DNA from 2 places in the Streptomyces sp. NPDC048370 genome. Region 2 is predicted to be linked to the other one. Evidence: riboswitches for the same ligand, from Rfam matches in the RefSeq annotation. Region 2 holds a riboswitch; the other holds the start of a gene.
The links. Region 2 has a riboswitch for ZMP and ZTP ahead of ACGFYP_RS28755 (bifunctional 5,10-methylenetetrahydrofolate dehydrogenase/5,10-methenyltetrahydrofolate cyclohydrolase). Riboswitches for the same ligand answer to the same signal wherever they lie in the genome.
Positions count from the first base shown of each region.

Region 1: another riboswitch for ZMP and ZTP. It lies ahead of glyA (serine hydroxymethyltransferase); the one in region 2 lies ahead of ACGFYP_RS28755 (bifunctional 5,10-methylenetetrahydrofolate dehydrogenase/5,10-methenyltetrahydrofolate cyclohydrolase).

Region 1 is NZ_JBICYI010000008.1:240,338-249,275, reverse strand. Features, by position in the region: gene ACGFYP_RS19975 (glutathionylspermidine synthase family protein) at 1-784, shown strand, start outside; gene ACGFYP_RS19970 (polysaccharide deacetylase family protein) at 803-1,498, opposite strand; gene rocD (ornithine--oxo-acid transaminase) at 1,820-3,025, opposite strand; ZMP/ZTP riboswitch at 3,133-3,223, shown strand; gene glyA (serine hydroxymethyltransferase) at 3,294-4,559, shown strand; gene ACGFYP_RS19955 (hypothetical protein) at 4,693-5,538, opposite strand; gene ACGFYP_RS19950 (sigma-70 family RNA polymerase sigma factor) at 5,516-6,118, opposite strand; gene trpS (tryptophan--tRNA ligase) at 6,193-7,206, shown strand; gene ACGFYP_RS19940 (2'-5' RNA ligase family protein) at 7,300-7,887, shown strand; gene ACGFYP_RS19935 (decaprenylphospho-beta-D-erythro-pentofuranosid-2-ulose 2-reductase) at 7,976-8,731, opposite strand; gene ACGFYP_RS19930 (FAD-binding protein) at 8,768-8,938, opposite strand, start outside.
Region 2 is NZ_JBICYI010000016.1:48,274-57,211, reverse strand. Features, by position in the region: gene ACGFYP_RS28775 (fatty acid desaturase family protein) at 1-205, opposite strand, end outside; gene ACGFYP_RS28770 (DEAD/DEAH box helicase) at 504-3,548, shown strand; gene ACGFYP_RS28765 (SWF or SNF family helicase) at 3,545-4,867, shown strand; gene ACGFYP_RS28760 (hypothetical protein) at 4,895-5,467, opposite strand; gene ACGFYP_RS28755 (bifunctional 5,10-methylenetetrahydrofolate dehydrogenase/5,10-methenyltetrahydrofolate cyclohydrolase) at 5,597-6,451, opposite strand; ZMP/ZTP riboswitch at 6,481-6,586, opposite strand; gene ACGFYP_RS28750 (GAF domain-containing protein) at 6,699-8,087, shown strand; gene ACGFYP_RS28745 (aldehyde dehydrogenase family protein) at 8,133-8,938, shown strand, end outside.

The sequences.
Region 1 (8,938 bases), on a different contig from region 2:
GGCGAGCCCGCAGTGGTTCTGGATGGAGGAACGTTTCCCCGGTGCCGACCAGTGGAATTCCCTCCATGAACGGCTCGTCGACGCCTGGAGGCGCCAGGCCCCGCTGCTGCCCCCGGGCAGCCCGGTGCACTTCGTCCACTCCGAGGGGGACGAGCTCGGCGAGGACCTGATGACGGTCGCGTATCTGCGCGAGACCGCGCAGCAGGCCGGGCTCGACACGGAGGCGCTGTCGGTCGAACAGATAGGCTGGGACCGGCTCTCGGGGCGCTTCGTGGACGACCGGCTGCGGTTCATCCGCAGCTGCTTCAAGCTCTACCCGTGGGAGTGGCTGGCCACCGACCGCTTCGGTCCGTACGTACTGGACACCCTCGACAACGGCGGCGGTACGGGCACCACCTGCTGGATCGAGCCCGCCTGGAAGATGCTGCTCTCCAACAAGGCGCTGCTCGCGATCCTCTGGGAGCTCTACCCCGGCCACCCGAACCTGCTGCCGGCCTATCTCGACGGCCCGCGCGAGCTCGCCGAGCGCGGCGGCTACGTCGCCAAGCCCCTCCTCGGCCGCGAGGGCGCGGGCGTCACCGTCCACGAACCGGGCCATGCCCCGGTCCTGCGCGACGAGCCCTGCTGCTACCAGGAGTTGGCCCCGCTGCCCGACTTCGACGGCAACCGCGTGGTGCTCGGCGCGTGGGTCGTCGAGGACGAGGCGGCGGGGCTCGGCATCCGGGAGTCGGCGGGGCTGATCACGGACGAGTACGCCCGCTTCCTGCCCCACGTCATCCTCTGACGGCGGCTCCGGCCGCTGTCACTCCGGTACGTACTCCCTGAGCGGCGCGGGCTTCAGACCGGCCGCCTCGGCGGCGTCCAGGGCGCGCGTCAGGTCCTGCTCCAGGGTCTCGTTGAAGTGCAGCAGGATGATGTCGCCGGCCTTGAGCGTGGGGGTCGGCGGGGTCCACCGGCCCCAGGTGGTGAGGTCGTACGTCCAGGTCACCACGGCCTTCGCGCCGCAGGCGCGGGCGGTGGTGCGGGTGGTCTCGTCGTACGTGCCGTAGGGCGGGCGCAGCAGGCGCGGGCCGTCGCCGAACTCGGCGAGGTGCCGGTCGCGCGCGCCGCAGACCTCGGCCTTCTGGCCTGCCGCGTCGAGCCCGGTCAGGTCCGGGTGGTTGACGGTGTGGTTCTCGACCCGGGAGCGGCCCTGGTCGAGGAGCGTGTGGAAGTAGCCGGAGTCGTACGAGTACGCGCCCGGGAGCAGGAACAGCGAGGCGGGCACCCGGCGGTCGAGGAGGACCTTGGCGGCGGCCGGGTCGTGGAACCAGCCGTCGTCGATGGTGATGAAGACGACCGGGTCGGTGGTCCGCACATGGGAGACGACGGGGACGGGCTCGGGCCAGGCCGCCTTCGGGGCGGCGTGCGCGGGGCCCCCGAACGCGCCGAGCAGCGCGAGCGGGACGAGAGCGGCGAGTGCGCCACGCAGTGCGCGGCGGGGGCGGGGTCTCGGCATGGCGGCATCATTGGCCTAGACCAACTGCGCTGTCAATGCCCATAGTTGCCCCGACCTCCACCCCGACATCCGCCCCGAGAAACGGACCCGACCGGTCCGGCGGCGAGGACCCGGCCGGCCCGGCGGTGCGGACCCGACCGATCCGGCGGTGCGGACCCGACCGGTCCGGCGGTGCGGACCCGACCGGTCCGGCGGTGCGGACCCGATCGGTCCGCCGCACGGCGCCGACCCGCGCGGTCGGCCCGACAGGCAGGACGCCGGCCGACCCGCGCGGTGCGGGCCCCGTCAGCCCGCGCAGCCGACCCGACCGTACGGACCCCGTCAGCCCGCCAGTACCGCCCGCAGTTGCTCCAGGCCCCAGTCCAGGTCCTCCTTGCTGATCACCAGCGGTGGTGCGATCCGGATCGTCGAACCGTGGGTGTCCTTCACCAGCACACCCCGCTCCATCAGCTTCTCCGAGATCTGCCGGCCCGTGCCCCGCGAGGGCGCGATGTCCACCCCGGCCCACAGACCGCGCCCGCGCACCGCCTCCACCGCGCCGCCGCCCACGAGCAGCCCCAGCTCCGCGTGCAGATGCTCGCCGAGCTCCGCCGCCCGCTGCTGGTACTCGCCCGTCCGCAGCATCGCGATCACCTCCAGCGCCACCGCGCACGCCAGCGGGTTCCCGCCGAACGTCGACCCGTGCTCGCCCGGCCGGAACACCCCCAGCACGTCCCGGTCCGCCACCACCGCGGAGACCGGGACGACACCGCCGCCCAGCGCCTTGCCCAGGACGTACACGTCCGGCACCACACCCTCGTGCTCGCACGCGAACGTCCGCCCGGTCCTGCCGAGGCCCGACTGGATCTCGTCCGCGATGAAGAGCACGTTCCGCTCCCGGGTCAACTCCCGCACCCCGCGCAGATACCCGGCCGGCGGGACGAGGACCCCGGCCTCGCCCTGGATCGGCTCGATCAGCACCGCCACGGTGTGGGCGGTGACCGCGGCCTCCATCGCCGTCAGATCGCCGTACGGGACGATCTCGAAGCCCGGCGTGTACGGGCCGTAGTGGTCCCGGGCCTCGTGGTCCGTGGAGAAGCTGACGATCGTCGTCGTCCGGCCGTGGAAGTTGTTCGCCGCGACCACGATCTTCGCGTGCCCGTCCGGCACGCCCTTGACCTCGTACCCCCACTTCCTGGCGGTCTTCACCGCCGTCTCGATCGCCTCCGCGCCCGTGTTCATCGGCAGGACCATGTCCTTGCCGCACAGCTCCGCGAGCTGCGTGCAGAACTCGGCGAACCGGTCGTGGTGGAACGCCCTCGACGTGAGCGTCACCCGCTCCAGCTGCGCCCGCGCGGCGTCGATCAGCCGCCGGTGGCCATGCCCGAAGTTGAGCGCCGAGTACCCGGCGAGCATGTCGAGGTAGCGGCGCCCCTCGACATCGGTCATCCAGGCCCCGTCGGCCGAGGCGACGACGACGGGCAGGGGGTGGTAGTTGTGCGCGCTGTGCGCCTCCGCGGAAGCGATCGCGTCTTGCGTACTCGACACGGGATCTCCGTTCGTCCTGCGGCCAGGGGCGGGTGTGGCTCCCTTTCTTATCGTCGCTCGTATGCCGGACGAAGAAACCTGTGCGACGGCGCGCCAGCTAGTCTGGAAACACGCACGGCGACTGGCGTACGGGGAATCGACCCTGGGGGAGCCGTGCGCGGCAGACCACACGCGGTGCCGCCCGCCTGGGCACCACAAGGACCTCGTCCCGTGTGGTGCCGCGTCGTCGCAGTGCCCCGGGACCCGCCGCAACGCCCGGAGGAACGCCATGAACGCGCCCACCCACCCCGCACTCGCCGCCACCGACCCCGAACTCGCCGCGCTCGTCGGCGCCGAGGAGCGGCTGCAGGCCGAGACCCTGCGGCTGATCCCCAGCGAGAACTACGTCTCCGCCGCCGTCCTCGAAGCCTCCGGCACGGTCCTGCAGAACAAGTACAGCGAGGGCTATCCGGGCCGCCGGTACTACGAGGGCCAGCAGAACATCGACCAGGTCGAGACTCTCGCCGTCGAGCGCGCCAAGGCCGTCTTCGGCGTCGACCACGCCAACGTCCAGCCCTACTCCGGTTCCCCCGCCAACCTCGCCGTCTACCTCGCCTTCGCCGAGCCGGGCGACACCGTGATGGGCATGGCCCTGCCGATGGGCGGCCACCTCACCCACGGCTGGGGCGTCTCCGCCACCGGCAAGTGGTTCCGCGGTGTGCAGTACGGCGTACGCCAGGACAACGGGCTCGTCGACTTCGACCAGGTCCGCGAGCTCGCCCTCAAGGAGCGCCCGAAGGTGATCTTCTGCGGCGGCACCGCGCTGCCCCGCACGATCGACTTCCCCGCCTTCGCCGAGATCGCCCGCGAGGCCGGGGCCGTCCTCGTCGCCGACATCGCCCACATCGCCGGCCTGATCGCGGGCGGTGCCCACCCCTCCCCGGTCCCGTACGCCGACGTCATCTCGACGACCACCCACAAGACCCTGCGCGGCCCGCGCGGCGCCATGCTGATGTCCCGCGAGGAGCACGCCAAGGCCCTCGACAAGGCCGTCTTCCCCGGTCTCCAGGGCGGTCCGCACAACCAGACCACCGCCGCCATCGCCGTCGCCCTGCGCGAGGCGTCCCAGCCCTCCTTCCGCGACTACGCCCACGCGGTCGTCGCCAACGCCAAGGCCCTCGCCGAGGCGCTCCTCGCCCACGGCTTCGACCTGGTCTCCGGCGGCACCGACAACCACCTGATCCTGATGGACCTCACCCCCAAGGAGGTCCCCGGCAAGGTCGCCGCCAAGGCCCTCGACCGCGCCGGGATCGTCGTCAACTACAACACCGTCCCCTACGACACCCGGAAGCCCTTCGACCCCTCCGGCATCCGCATCGGCACCCCCTCCCTCACCTCCCGGGGCCTCGGCACCGCGCACATGGCCCAGGTCGCCGACTGGATCGACCGGGGCGTCGCCGCCGCCGGCTCGGGCGACGAGGACGCCCTCACCACGATCCGCGCCGAGGTCGCCGAGCTGATGGCCGCCTTCCCGGCCCCCGGCCTGCCGACCTGACCGGCCACCGACTCGGCGCCTGACCCGCCGGCCGACCCTGCGCCCGACCCGCCGGCCGGCCCGGCCGCCGACCCGGCACCCAACCCGGCAGCCGACCCGCTGCTGCCCCGGCCACCGACCCGGCGGCGAGCGCTCAGCCCGCCGATTCGGCGATGCGCAGGGACTCCTTGAGGGTCGGCTCGCCCTCCAGGCGCAGGGTCAGGGCTCCCGCGTTCCTCGTCCAGAGGAGCGTGGGGCCCGCCGTGCGTATGGAGTGCGTCCACTCCTGCCCGCTCGCGTCCGTCATCGGGAACCGCAGCAGATGCGGCTCGGCGAACCAGTACCCCTCCCCGCCGTCCGGCATCGCGACCCACTCGGGCTGCGTCCGGACCTCCTTGGCGAAGCCCATGCCGAGCCGCGCCGGGAACTGGTCGAGCCGGACCGTGAACGTGCCGTCCCCACGCCAGCACAGGCTGATCACCGCCCGCCCCCGCTCGGCCGAGCCGGTCACCGAGACCGCGTCGGGCGGACGGAGCGCACTCGGCAGCAGCGGCTCGAACCCCGCCCTGCGCGCGGCCTCCTCCAACGGGACCGGGTCGGGGCAGCCCGGCACCTCCGGGTCCGCGCCGGGGGGCGCCCACGGGTCGTACCGGATCTCGATCCCGCCGAAGCCGAACCAGTCCGCCACCGTCGCCCGCACCGGAGGCGTGAGCACCAGGACCATCAGGAGCCCGGAGACCGCCGCGAGCAACGCCTTCCAGCGTCTGCGCAGGCCCTCGAACCGGCGCCGTCGCACCGGCGTCGGCACCTGCTCCGCCAGGAGCTGCCCGAGCACCCGCTCGGCCATGGTCTCCCCGCCGACGTCCGGCACCTTCAGCCGCCGCCCCAGCTCCCGCAGCTCCTCCCCGAGCTCGGGGCGCTCCGGCGGCTCGGGCGACCCGGGCGACCCTGGGCGCTCCTGGCGCTCGGGCAGCCCGTCACCGGCCCTCTCCTCCGTCATGCTCGTCACCTCCCTCCAGCACCAGTCCGAGCTTCTTCAGCGCCCGGCTCAGCCGGGACTTCACCGTCCCGCGCGGCCAGCCCAACGCGGCCGCTGTCTCCGTCTCGTCCAACTCCAGCAGATACCGGTGGATCACCACCTGCCGGTGGTCCTCACCCAGCCCGTCAAGCGCCGCGAGCAGCTGGCGGCGTCTCTCCCGCTCCTCAGCCGCGACCGCCGGGTCCGCCCCTTCCGGTATCAGCGGCTCCGAGGCGAGCAGCTCCGCCTCCCGCCCCGCGACGGCCCGCTGCCGGCCCGCCGCCCGCACTGTGTTCCTCGTCTCATTGACCACGATCCGCAGCAGCCACGGACGGAACGCGGCCCCCTCCTTGAAGCGCCCCAACGATTGGTACGCCTTGAAGAAGGCCTGCTGCACCACGTCCTCGGCCTCCGCGCCCGCGCCGCACGCCACCGCGGCCCGCAACGCGACCGCCGTGTGCGCGCGGACCAGCGACGCGTACGCCTCGGGCTCCCCGGCGCGTACGCGAGCGATCACCGCGACCTCGGCCTCCACGACCCGGCCCCCCTCCAGCGTCCTCACACCTTTGATACACCGGCAGAACGGGATCGGTTCCCAGTCCGGGATCGCCTCTCGCACCTGAGAGAATGTGGAGCATGGCCTCTGATAGTCCCCGCGTGCTCTCCGGAATCCAGCCCACCGCAGGCTCGTTCCACCTCGGCAACTACCTGGGTGCGGTCCGTCAGTGGGTCGCGCTGCAGGAGACCCACGACGCCTTCTACATGGTGGTGGACCTGCACGCGATCACGGTCCCGCAGGATCCGGCGGAGCTCCGCGCCAACACCCGGCTCGCCGCCGCGCAGCTGCTCGCCGCCGGCCTCGACCCGGAGCGCTGCACCCTCTTCGTCCAGAGCCACGTGCCCGAGCACGCGCAGCTCGGCTGGGTCATGAACTGCCTGACCGGCTTCGGCGAGGCCTCCCGCATGACCCAGTTCAAGGACAAGTCGTCCAAGCAGGGTGCCGACCGGGCCACCGTCGGACTCTTCACGTACCCGATCCTCCAGGTCGCCGACATCCTCCTCTACCAGGCCGACCAGGTCCCGGTCGGCGAGGACCAGCGCCAGCACATCGAGCTGACCCGCGACCTCGCGGAGCGGTTCAACGGCCGCTTCGGCGAGACGTTCACGATCCCGGCGCCGTACATCCTCAAGGAGACGGGCAAGATCTACGACCTGCAGGACCCGACGATCAAGATGAGCAAGTCGTCGTCCACGCCGAAGGGTCTGATCAACCTCCTCGACGAGCCGAAGGTGACGGCGAAGAAGGTCAAGAGCGCGGTCACCGACACCGACACGGTCATCCGCTTCGACCCGGAGAACAAGGCCGGCGTCTCCAACCTGCTCTCCATCATGTCCACGCTCACCGGGACGAGCATCCCCGACCTGGAGAAGAGCTACGAGGGCAAGATGTACGGCGCGCTGAAGACCGACCTCGCGGAGGTCATGGTGGACTTCGTCACGCCGTTCCGGACCCGTACGCAGGAATACCTGGACGACCCGGAGACGCTGGACTCGCTCCTGGCCAAGGGCGCGGAGAAGGCCCGCGCGGTCGCCGCGGAGACCCTGGCACAGACGTACGAGCGGGTGGGCTTCCTGCCCGCCAAGCACTGAGTCCAAGGACTCTGGCCTCAGGGGTGGTGCAGGCCGCACACTGGCGGCTGCACCACCACCGACCCGAATGACACGACGACGGAGGAGAACGACGTGGGGACCGTAACGCTCGGCGTTTCGATCGCGGTCCCGGAGCCCTATGGCAGCCTGCTCCAGGAGCTGCGCGCCGGCTTCGGGGACCCTGCCGCGCACGGCATCCCCACGCACGTCACCCTCGTCCCGCCGACCGAGGTGGACGCGGAGCGGCTCCCCGCGATCCAGGCGCATCTCGCCGAGGTCGCCGCGGGCGTCCGCTCCTTCCCGGTGCGGCTGAGCGGCACGGGAACGTTTCGCCCGCTCTCCCCGGTCGTGTACGTGACGCTCGCCGAGGGCGTCTCCTCCTGCGGCTGGCTCCAGGAGCGGGTACGGGACGAGTCCGGGCCGCTCGTGCGCGAGCTGCAGTTCCCGTACCACCCGCACGTGACCGTCGCGCACGGCATCGCCGAGGAGGCGATGGACCGGGCGTACACCGAGCTGGCCGACTTCGAGGCCGCCTGGACCTGCTCCTCCTTCGCCCTGTACGAGCAGGGCGCGGACGGCGTGTGGCGCAAGCTCCGGGTCTTCGACTTCGGCGACGCCCGCCATGTCTCCGGGGTCCCGGCCCAGGGCACCTCGGTGGACACCCCGACCCCGACCTGCTGACCCCGACCTGCTGACCCCGGCGGCGGCCGCACGGTCCGCCCGTCCGGCCGTCCGCCCGCCCGCCCCGCCCGCCCGTCCGCCCCGTCCGTCAGACCGGCAGCCGTCGGAAGACCGGCCTCGGTACGTGCCGCAGGGCCGACATCACCATCCGCAGCGCGCCCGGCACCCACACCGTCTCCGAGCGGCGCCGCAGCCCCAGCTCGATCGCCCGGGCGACGTCCTCCGGAGTCGTCGCCAGCGGCGCCTCCTCCAGGCCGGCCGTCATCCGCGACCGTACGAATCCGGGGCGTACGACCATCACGTGCACCCCGGTCCCGTACAGCGCGTCCCCGAGCCCCTGGGCGAACGCGTCGAGACCCGCCTTGGACGAGCCGTAGATGAAGTTCGCGCGGCGGGCGCGCTCGCCGGCCACCGACGACAGCACGACCAACGAGCCGTGCCCCTGCGCCTGGAGCGCCGCCGCGCAGACCAGGCCCGCCGAGACCGCGCCGGTGTAGTTGGTCTGGGCGACCCGGACGGCGGCGAGCGGATCGGCCTCGTCGTGCGCCTGGTCGCCGAGGATCCCGAACGCGAGCAGCACCATGTCGATGTCTCCCTCGGTGAAGATCTTGCCGAGCCGCTCCTCGTGCGATTCCGTGTCGAGCGCGTCGAACGACACCGTCCGCACGTCCGCGCCCAGCACGCGCAGCGAGTCGGCGGCGGCCGTCAGGGCGGGCGAGGGGCGTCCGGCGAGCCAGACCGTGCGGGTACGGCGGGCGATCAGCCGGCGGGCCGTGGCGAGCCCGATCTCGGACGTGCCGCCGAGCAGGAGCAGGGACTGCGGGGTACCGAAGGCGTCCTTCATGACGATCAAACTCCTCAGGGGGCGGTCAGCGGGTGATCAGAGGGCGAGACGACGGGAGAGGTCCGAGGTGAAGACGGACCGCGGGTCGAGCGTGGCGCGCAGCGCGCGGAAGTCGGCGAGCCTCGGGTACATGGCGTGCAGCAGCTCGGGCCGCAGGCGCGAGTCCTTCGCGAGGTAGACCCGGCCGCCCGCGTCCGCCACCTCCTC
Region 2 (8,938 bases):
CGACGGCGGCGAGTCCCAGGAAGTTGACCGCCATGCCGCGCGCGTACCAGCCGGTCCTGCGCTCAAGCAGTCCCTGGTCCTTGATGGTGCGCAGGAGCGGGGCGAACTCGCTGGCGCCGCGCCTGGGGGCTGCGCCACGGGTGACGGCCCCCGGATCGGCGGCGCTCCGATCGGGCGCCGTGAGCGTTGCGGTGGCCTGAGGCATGGCGGTCTCCGGGGTCCGTGGGCGGGGTCCCGGGCGCGGGCCGCCCGGTCTCCCTCGAACCTACGGATCGGTGATCCTCCGCAACCATGACGTCACCCCCCGAGATCCCGGGGGGATTGCCCGGGGCTGGAGGTAGGGCTGGCTCCACCCCCACGGCGGTGTCGGGCGGCCAGGTCCGTGCGAAGCGCCCGAGCGGACGGGGGAACGTGAGTCAGCTCACTTCGATCCCGCTCACGGGTGGGCCGGTCGCTCCTGTACCCTCGGCCGCTCGGCCCAGTAGTCAAATTTGAGGAATGTGTTGTCGCCGTCCCAGAGACTCGATGAACTCGCCCGCTGTTCCGCCGTTTTCCTGCCCGCCGATCCGCCCCGCGCCGGCCGCGTCGCCTTCTGGTCGCCCGACTGGACACCTGACGGGTCACCCGACGGGGCAGCCAGCTCGACACCCGACGGGGCGCCGCAGACCGACGGCCTTCCGGAGACGGTCGACCGACTGACCGTGGTGGCCGAGGACGTCCGCCCGCGGACGGTTCCGGCCGTACTCCTCCCCGTACGGGACGCCCTGCCGCTCCTCACCCGCGCCCGCTTCTCCGACGGGGCCTCGCCCGCAACCGCGTTCTGGGGCGCCGCTTCCCTCTTCGCCCTGCACCTGGCGGCGAGGGGGCTCCTGCTGCCGGGCCTCACGGCCACCGACCACGACGCCTGGCGGGCCGGGCCACTGGGCCCCGAAGAGCTGGCCGACCTCCGCGCCCTCGCCGCGTCGATGCCGCCGGCCGCCCATGCCGTACCGCTGTCCGAGGCCGGGGATGCGGCCGGTGACGGGCCCTTGCTCCTCCCCGAGCCGGAGAGGCTGCTGCGCGCCTTCGTGGACGCGGTCGTGGACGGGCTGCCGCGCACCCCGGCCGCCCCGCTGGCCGCCGGCGGGCCCGCCTTCGCGGCCGACGAGCCCCAGGAACTGCCCGCACACCGGGCCTGGGCCGCGGACGTGGCGGCCGGTCACGACGCGGGCGTACGACTCTCCCTGCGTCTGGAACTCCCCGGGCTCAACGAGCGACAGGCCCCCGCCTTCCGGGCCGTGCTCCAGATGCACAGCGTCGCCGACCCGACACTGGTCGCGGACGCGGCGGAGGTCTGGGCGGGGTCCGGCTCCGCCGGATCTGCCGGTCCGGGGGGCTCGGCGGCCTCGGCGTTCGGGCCCCGGGCCCGGATGGACGCCCTGCTCGCCCTGCGCCGCGCAGCACGCGCATGGGCGCCGCTGGCGCCGCTGCTCTCGGCGGCCGTCCCGGACGCCGTCGAGCTGGCGGACGAGGAGGTCACGGACCTGCTCGGCCCCGCGGCCCGGGCGCTCGCCGCGACCGGCGTCCAGATCCACTGGCCGCGCGACCTGGCCCACCGGCTCACCGCCCACGCGGTGATCGGCCCATCGGACGAGTCCACAGAGTCCACAGAATCCGCCGGACCCACTGGTCCCGCCGGACTCGCGGGACCCGCCGGTGACGCCGCATCCGTAGAGGGCGCCGGAGGCGCCGACGGCGGGCGCTCCTCCGCGCTCCCCTCCTTCCTCTCCGCCGACGCCCTCCTCGCCTTCAACTGGCGTTTCGCCATCGGCGACCAGGACCTCACCCGCGCCGAGCTCGACCAGCTCGCCGAGGCCGGTCGCCCGGTCGTCCGGCTGCGCGACCAGTGGGTCCTCGTCGACCCCGCCGAGGTGCGCCGCGCCCGCGCGTCCCAGGACCGCAAGTTCACCCCGGTCGACGCGCTCGGAGCCGTACTCACCGGGACCGCCGACCTGGACGGAGAGCGGGTCGAGGTCCGGGCGACCGGCTGGCTGGAGCAGTTGCGCGCCCGCCTCGCCGACCCGGAGGGCGGCCCGCAGGAAGTCCCGCAGCCTGCCGCGCTCGCCGCGACGCTCCGCGACTACCAGCTGCGCGGCCTCAATTGGCTGCACCGGATGACGTCGCTCGGACTCGGCGGCTGTCTCGCCGACGACATGGGTCTGGGCAAGACCATCACGCTCATCGCGCTCCATCTGCACCGGCAGAGCGATCCGTCGGCCGCCGGGCCCACCCTCGTGGTGTGCCCGACCTCGCTGATGGGCAACTGGCAGCGGGAGATCGAGAAGTTCGCGCCCGGCACGCCCGTACGCCGCTTCCACGGCCCGTCGCGCACGCTGGAGGAGCTGGCCGACGGCGAGTTCGTCCTCACGACGTACGGCACGATGCGGCTCGACACCGACCAACTGGCCGCCCGGACGTGGGGCATGGTCGTCGCGGACGAGGCCCAGCACGTCAAGAACCCGTACTCGGCCACCGCCAAGCAGCTCCGTACGCTCGGCGCCAAGGCGCGCGTCGCGCTCTCGGGCACCCCGGTCGAGAACAACCTCTCCGAGCTGTGGGCCATCCTCGACTGGACGACCCCCGGTCTCCTCGGCCGGCTCGGCACCTTCCGGTCGCGCTACGCCTCGGCCGTCGAGGGCGGCGAGGACCCGGCGGCCGCCGAGCGCCTGGCCGCGCTCGTCCGCCCGTTCCTGCTGCGACGCCGCAAGTCCGACCCGGGCATCGCCCCCGAGCTGCCGCCGAAGACGGAGACCGACCGCGCCGTCTCCCTGACCAAGGAGCAGGCCGGGCTCTACGAGGCGGTGGTGCGCGAGACCCTGGCGGCCATCGCCGAGGCGGACGGGATGGAGCGGCGCGGTCTGGTGGTGAAGTTGCTGACGGGGCTCAAGCAGATCTGCAACCACCCGGCCCAGTACCTCAAGGAGGAACGCCCCCTGATCGAGGGCCGTTCCGGAAAGCTGGAGCTGCTCGACGAGCTGCTCGACACGATCCTCGCCGAAGACGCGAGCGTGCTCGTCTTCACCCAGTACGTCCAGATGGCTCGGCTCCTCGAGAGCCATCTGGCGGCGCGGGGCGTGCGTACGCAGTTCCTGCACGGGGGCACTCCGGTCGCCGAGCGCGAGGCGATGGTCGCGCGCTTCCAGGACGGCGAGGTGCCGGTCTTCCTGCTGTCGCTGAAGGCGGCGGGTACGGGGCTCAACCTCACCCGGGCCGGGCACGTCGTGCATTACGACCGCTGGTGGAACCCGGCCGTGGAGGCCCAGGCCACCGACCGCGCGTACCGGATCGGCCAGACCCAGCCGGTGCAGGTCCACCGGTTGATCGCCGAGGGCACGATCGAGGACCGGATCGCGGACATGCTGCTGCGCAAGCGGGCGCTGGCCGACTCCGTACTCGGCTCGGGCGAGGCGGCGCTGACCGAACTGACCGATGCCGAGCTCGCGGACCTCGTCCGACTGCGCGGGGACGGGGACCAGAACGAGGACGGAAACGGGGAGGACGGACGATGAGCGCCTACGGACAGGGACAGGGACACGGACAGGGATCCGACGAGGAGCGGACGTTCGAGGCGCTCCCGCCCGCGCGGGGATCGGCCTTCGCCCGCACCTGGTGGGGCCTCGCCTGGCTCAAGGCCCTGGAGGACACGGCGCTCGACGGCCAGCAGCTCAAGCAGGGGCGGCGCCAGGCGCGCGCCGGCGCGGTGGGCGCCGTGTCGGTACGTCCTGGCCGGATCACGGCGGTCGTGAAGGACCGTGACGGTTCCTCGTACCGCAGCGACGTCCTCCTCCAGGAGCTGTCGGACGCCGACTGGGACCGGCTGCTCGACCTCGCGGTCGAGAGCGCGGGGCACATCGCGGCGCTGTTGGACCACGAGATGCCGCCGCACCTGGTGGAGGACGCGGCGGCCGCCGGGCTCGAACTGCTGCCGGGCATCGGCGACCTGGACCCCGAGTGCGGCTGCGAGGCGTGGGACCACTGCCCGCACACGACCGCGCTCTGCTACCAGGTGGCGCGGCTGCTCGACGAGGACCCGTTCGTGCTGCTGCTGATGCGGGGGCGCGGTGAGCGGGCCCTCGTGGACGCGTTGCAGGAGCGGAGTGCGGCGAAGGCGTCGACGGCCTCGGCCACGGGCGCTCGCGAGTCCGCCGAGGGGGCGGGGGCCGAGGGCGTACTCGCCGAGGAGGCGTTCGCCGCGCGGGACATCCTGCCGCCGCTGCCGGCTCCTCCGGCGCTGCCTTCCGTACCGGGCGAGCCGCCCTCGCTGGACACCGAGGCCGAGCCGGCGCCGGGTGTCGACCCGGCGGCGCTGGAGTTCCTGGCGGCGGACGCGGCCGCCCGTGCCCACCGGCTGCTGGCCGAGGCGCTCGCGCCCGGCCCTGAACGCCATGACCGCCTCTTGACGCCCAGTCAGGACGCGGTGCGGATGGCGGCCATGGGGGCTCCCCCGACGCGGGTCGTGACGCGGCTCGCGGAGGGGTCGGGGCGGCGCCGGGCCGACCTCGACCTGGCCACGCGCGCGTGGCGCTTCGGGGGCGCTGCCGCCCTCTCCGTACTGGAGGAGGAGTGGACACCGGATCCCGAGGCGCTGGTACGGGCGAAGGCGGTGCTCGCGGAGGCGTGGGAGGAGGCCGACCGGCCCGTTCTGCGGCAGGCCGGGGCGGCGCGCTGGACGGTGGTCGGCGCGGAGGCGCAGCTGCGCCTGGGCGAGGACGGCCGCTGGTGGCCCTTCCGCAAGGAACGCGGCTCGTGGGCCCCGGCGGGCCCCGCCGACCAGGACCCGTCCGCCGCGCTCGCGGGCCTGGGGACGCCGGAGGAACGAGAGGGATGACGGGGAGGATGCCACTGGGCGGCAGGGTCAGAGCAGGGGCGCGGTGAGGGGGCGGGCGGCCGTGCCGGGTGCGGCGTACGCGGTGAGGCTGCAGGCGACGGTGTCGGATCCGAGGAGGTAGCCGGAGCGGTACGGGTACTGGACGAAGGTGGTCCAGCGCGTACCGCGCGGCTGCGCGGAGGCCTTGCGTCGGAGCGGCTCGCGGCACAGGGCCGCCGCCGCGTCCCGTATCCCCCGGTCGGTGCGGTGCTCGCCGGTCAGGCGGACGACGGTGACGAGCTGGGCGTCGTGCGGCCGGCCGCAGCCGCGTCGTACGACGGTGCCGGGCGCGGCACGGTCGATGTCGAAGCACTCCCCCGGCTCGAGGTGGTGGTACGCGACGGCATCGGCGGGCCCTGCCGTTCCGCCCTGCGCCGCGAGCCGTTCGCCGGCGGCCGGGGCGACGTCGACCGTCGCGCCGCCCCGCGTCCGCGCGGTCGCGTCCCACCGGCTCTCACCCTCCTGGCGGCTCGCGAACGCGACGGCCGCGACCAGCGCGAGAAGCGGTACGAAGACGTACCGGGCGAACGACGGCGCATTCTCGCCGGAGAACGGGGACATGGTGACCAGGGTCACCCGCGGAGGGCCAACAGGGTTGTTCTGCAGCCGAGTTGAGGCCCGGCCCGTACAGAACTGTGACAGTTCCCTTGCCTGTACGGGCCGTTCGGATCCTCGTTCCACTCCGAGAAGCTACAGACCGAGCTGGCGCTCGGCTCCCTCGACGGTCTGCGCGAGGAGCACGGCGATCGTCATCGGGCCGACACCGCCCGGTACGGGGGTGATGAGGGAGGCCCGCTCGGCGGCGGAGTCGAAGTCGACGTCGCCGACGTTGCCCGGGTTGTAGCCGGCGTCGATCACGACGGCGCCGGGCTTGATGTCCTCGCCCTTGATGAACTGGGGCTTGCCCACGGCCGCGACGAGGATGTCCGCCTCGCGGACGACCGACGACAGCTCGGCGGTGCGCGAGTGGCAGTACGTGACGGTGGCGTCGCGCCCGAGCAGCAGCAGTCCTGCGGGCTTGCCGAGGATCGCGGAGCGGCCGACGACGACGGCGCGCTTGCCGCGCGGATCGACGTCGTACGCGTCGAGCAGCCGCATGATGCCACCGGGCGTGCAGGAGACGAATCCGGGCAGTCCGAAGCCCATGGCGGCGAAGGAGGCCATGGTGACGCCGTCGACGTCCTTCTCGGGGGCGATCGCCTCGAAGGCGGCCCGCTCGTCGATGTGCGGGCCGACCGGGTGCTGGAGCAGGATGCCGTGGACCTCGGGGTCCTGGGAGAGCGCGGTGATCGCGGCGACGAGCTCCTCGGTCGTCGTCTCGGCGGGCAGCTCGACGTGCTTGGAGCGGATTCCGGCCTTCGCGCAGCGGTTCTGCTTCATCTTCACGTACGTCACGGAGGCGGGGTCCGAGCCGACGAGCACCGTGGCGAGGCACGGCGTGACGCCGGTGCGGCGGGTGATCTCGGCGGCGCGGGCTGCGGTCTCCTCGACTGTGCGGCGGGCGAGGGCGGTGCCGTCCATGAGGGAGGCGGTGCTGGTGGACATGGGCCACTCCTGGGCGTCGTCGATGACAGGGTGATCGCCCAGGCGCACGGCAGCGTCGGATCCGCACGGGTGCGCGGGGTCCGTGGGCCGCTCCCCGGTGGTGATCCACCTCAAGCGCCAGTCACGGCCCGAGCCCCACTCTACGTGAGCCCCGGGCGGGGCCCAGGGGCGGTGTCAGGACAGGGCGCATATGCCGGGGTGTCGGGACGCTTGTCGACGACCTCCGCGCGCACGACGATGACGACGGATGGGACGTCCGACGGATGGGACGTCCGACGGATGGGACGTCCGGCCGACGAAGCCGTACGAATCATGGACGCCGTGGAAGCCGTGGGACCTCGACGTGGAGGCCGAGTTGAGCGATGCGTGGGAGGCGGCGGAGCCGGACGCCGGGGCGCTGCGGAGGGCGCACGAGGCGTTCACCAGCGGCGGCCGGGTCCACCTCCCGCCGGTGCGGCCGCTGGTCGCGGCGTCGTGGCGGCGCTCGGCGCGGGCCCGGGTGAGCCCGGACGGCGCGGCCTGTGTGGAGCTGGCGGACGACGAGCTCGCCGACCACCGCGCGGGGCATCCACTGTCCGCCGCAATGCCCGTGATCCGGGAGCTGATGGGCGCGTACGCGACGGACGGCGAACACCTCCTGGCGGTCTGCGACGCGGCGGGCCGGATGCTGTGGGTCGAGGGCCATCCGGGGACGCTGCGGAAGGCGCGGGCGATGAACTTCGTCGCCGGGGCCCGCTGGTCGGAGTCGGTGGCCGGGACGAACGCGCCCGGGACCGCGATCGCCGTGGACCGCCCGGTGCAGGTGTTCAGCGCCGAGCACTTCCAGCGGCCCGTGCAGGCGTGGACCTGTGCCGCCGCTCCCGTACACGATCCGGGCAGTGGGCGGCTGCTCGGCGCCGTCGACATCACCGGCGGGGACCGGCTCGCACATCCGCACAGTCTGGCGTTCGTGCAGGCCGTGGCGCGGGCGGCGGAGTCGCAATTGGCCCTGCTCGCGCCACCGCCCGCGGCCGAACGGATACGGCTGACCGCGCTCGGCCGGGACGAGGCGCTGCTCACCGTGGCGGGTCGGCGGCTGCGGCTGAGCCGCCGCCACAGCGAGATCCTGGTGGTCCTGGCCCATCGACAGGAGGGCGTGGGTGGCGAGGAACTCCTCACGCTCCTGTACGAGGACGAATCGGTCACCCCGGTCACGCTGCGGGCCGAGCTGTCCCGGCTGCGCGGGCTCCTGGGGCCGGAGCTGCTGCGTTCCCGCCCGTACCGCTTGGCCGCGGAGGTGGACGCGGACTTCGCGACGGTGGACCGGCGCCTCGGCTCGGGTGCGGTGTCGGCGGCACTCGCCGACTACGCCGGGCCGCTGTTGCCCGCGTCCCGCGCTCCCGGGGTCGTACGAATACGGGAGCGGCTGGCCGGCCGGCTGCGGGCGGCGCTGGTGGACCGGGGCGACGCGACGCTGCTCGCGGACTGGACGTACAGCGCGTGGGGCGAGGACGACGTGGAGATGTGGCGGGCGCTCGCGCGGGTGGTGCCGGCGTCGGGGCTTGCCCCCGTGCTTGCGCGCCTGCAGGCGCTGGACGAGGAACTGGCCGCGGGCGCAACGGGGTTGCAACGTCGGGCTCCGCACACTCGGGGTTGAGTGCCGGTCAGGGACGGCCGGCGCGGTTCGAGGGAGGCCATGTCCATGACCCGTTACGCCGCACCCGGCACCGAGGGCGCGCTCATGTCGTACCAGGCCCGCTACGACCACTGGATCGGCGGCGCGTACGTGGCCCCGGCGCGGGGCCAGTACTTCGAGAACCCGAGCCCGGTCGACGGCCGTCCGTTCACCGAGGTCGCCCGGGGCACCGCGGAGGACGTGGAGCGCGCCCTCGACGCGGCGCACGCGGCGGCGCCGGCGTGGGGCCGTACGTCGTCGACCGAGCGCTCGAACGTCCTGCTCAGGATCGCCGACCGGATGGAGGCGCGTCTGGAGGAACTGGCGGTCGCGGAGAGCTGGGAGAACGGCAAGCCGATCCGCGAGACGCTGGCCGCCGACATCCCGCTGGCGATCGACCACTTCCGCTACTTCGCGGGGGCTCTGCGCGGCCAGGAGGGCGCGCTGAGCGAGATCGACGACGACACCGTCGCGTACCACTTCCACGAGCCGCTCGGGGTCGTGGCGCAGATCATCCCGTGGAACTTCCCGATCCTGATGGCGGTCTGGAAGCTGGCGCCTGCGCTCGCGGCGGGCAACGCGGTCGTCCTCAAGCCGGCCGAACAGACCCCGGTGTCCATCCACTTCTGGATGAGCCTGGTCGCCGATCTGCTGCCACCGGGCGTGATCAACATCGTCAACGGCTTCGGAGCGGAGGCGGGCAAGCCGCTGGCGTCCTCCCCGCGCGTGGCGAAGATCGCCTTCACGGGCGAGACGACGACGGGGCGGCTGATCATGCAGTACGCCTCCGAGAACATCAAGCCGGTCACGCTGGAGCTGGGCGGCAAGTCCCC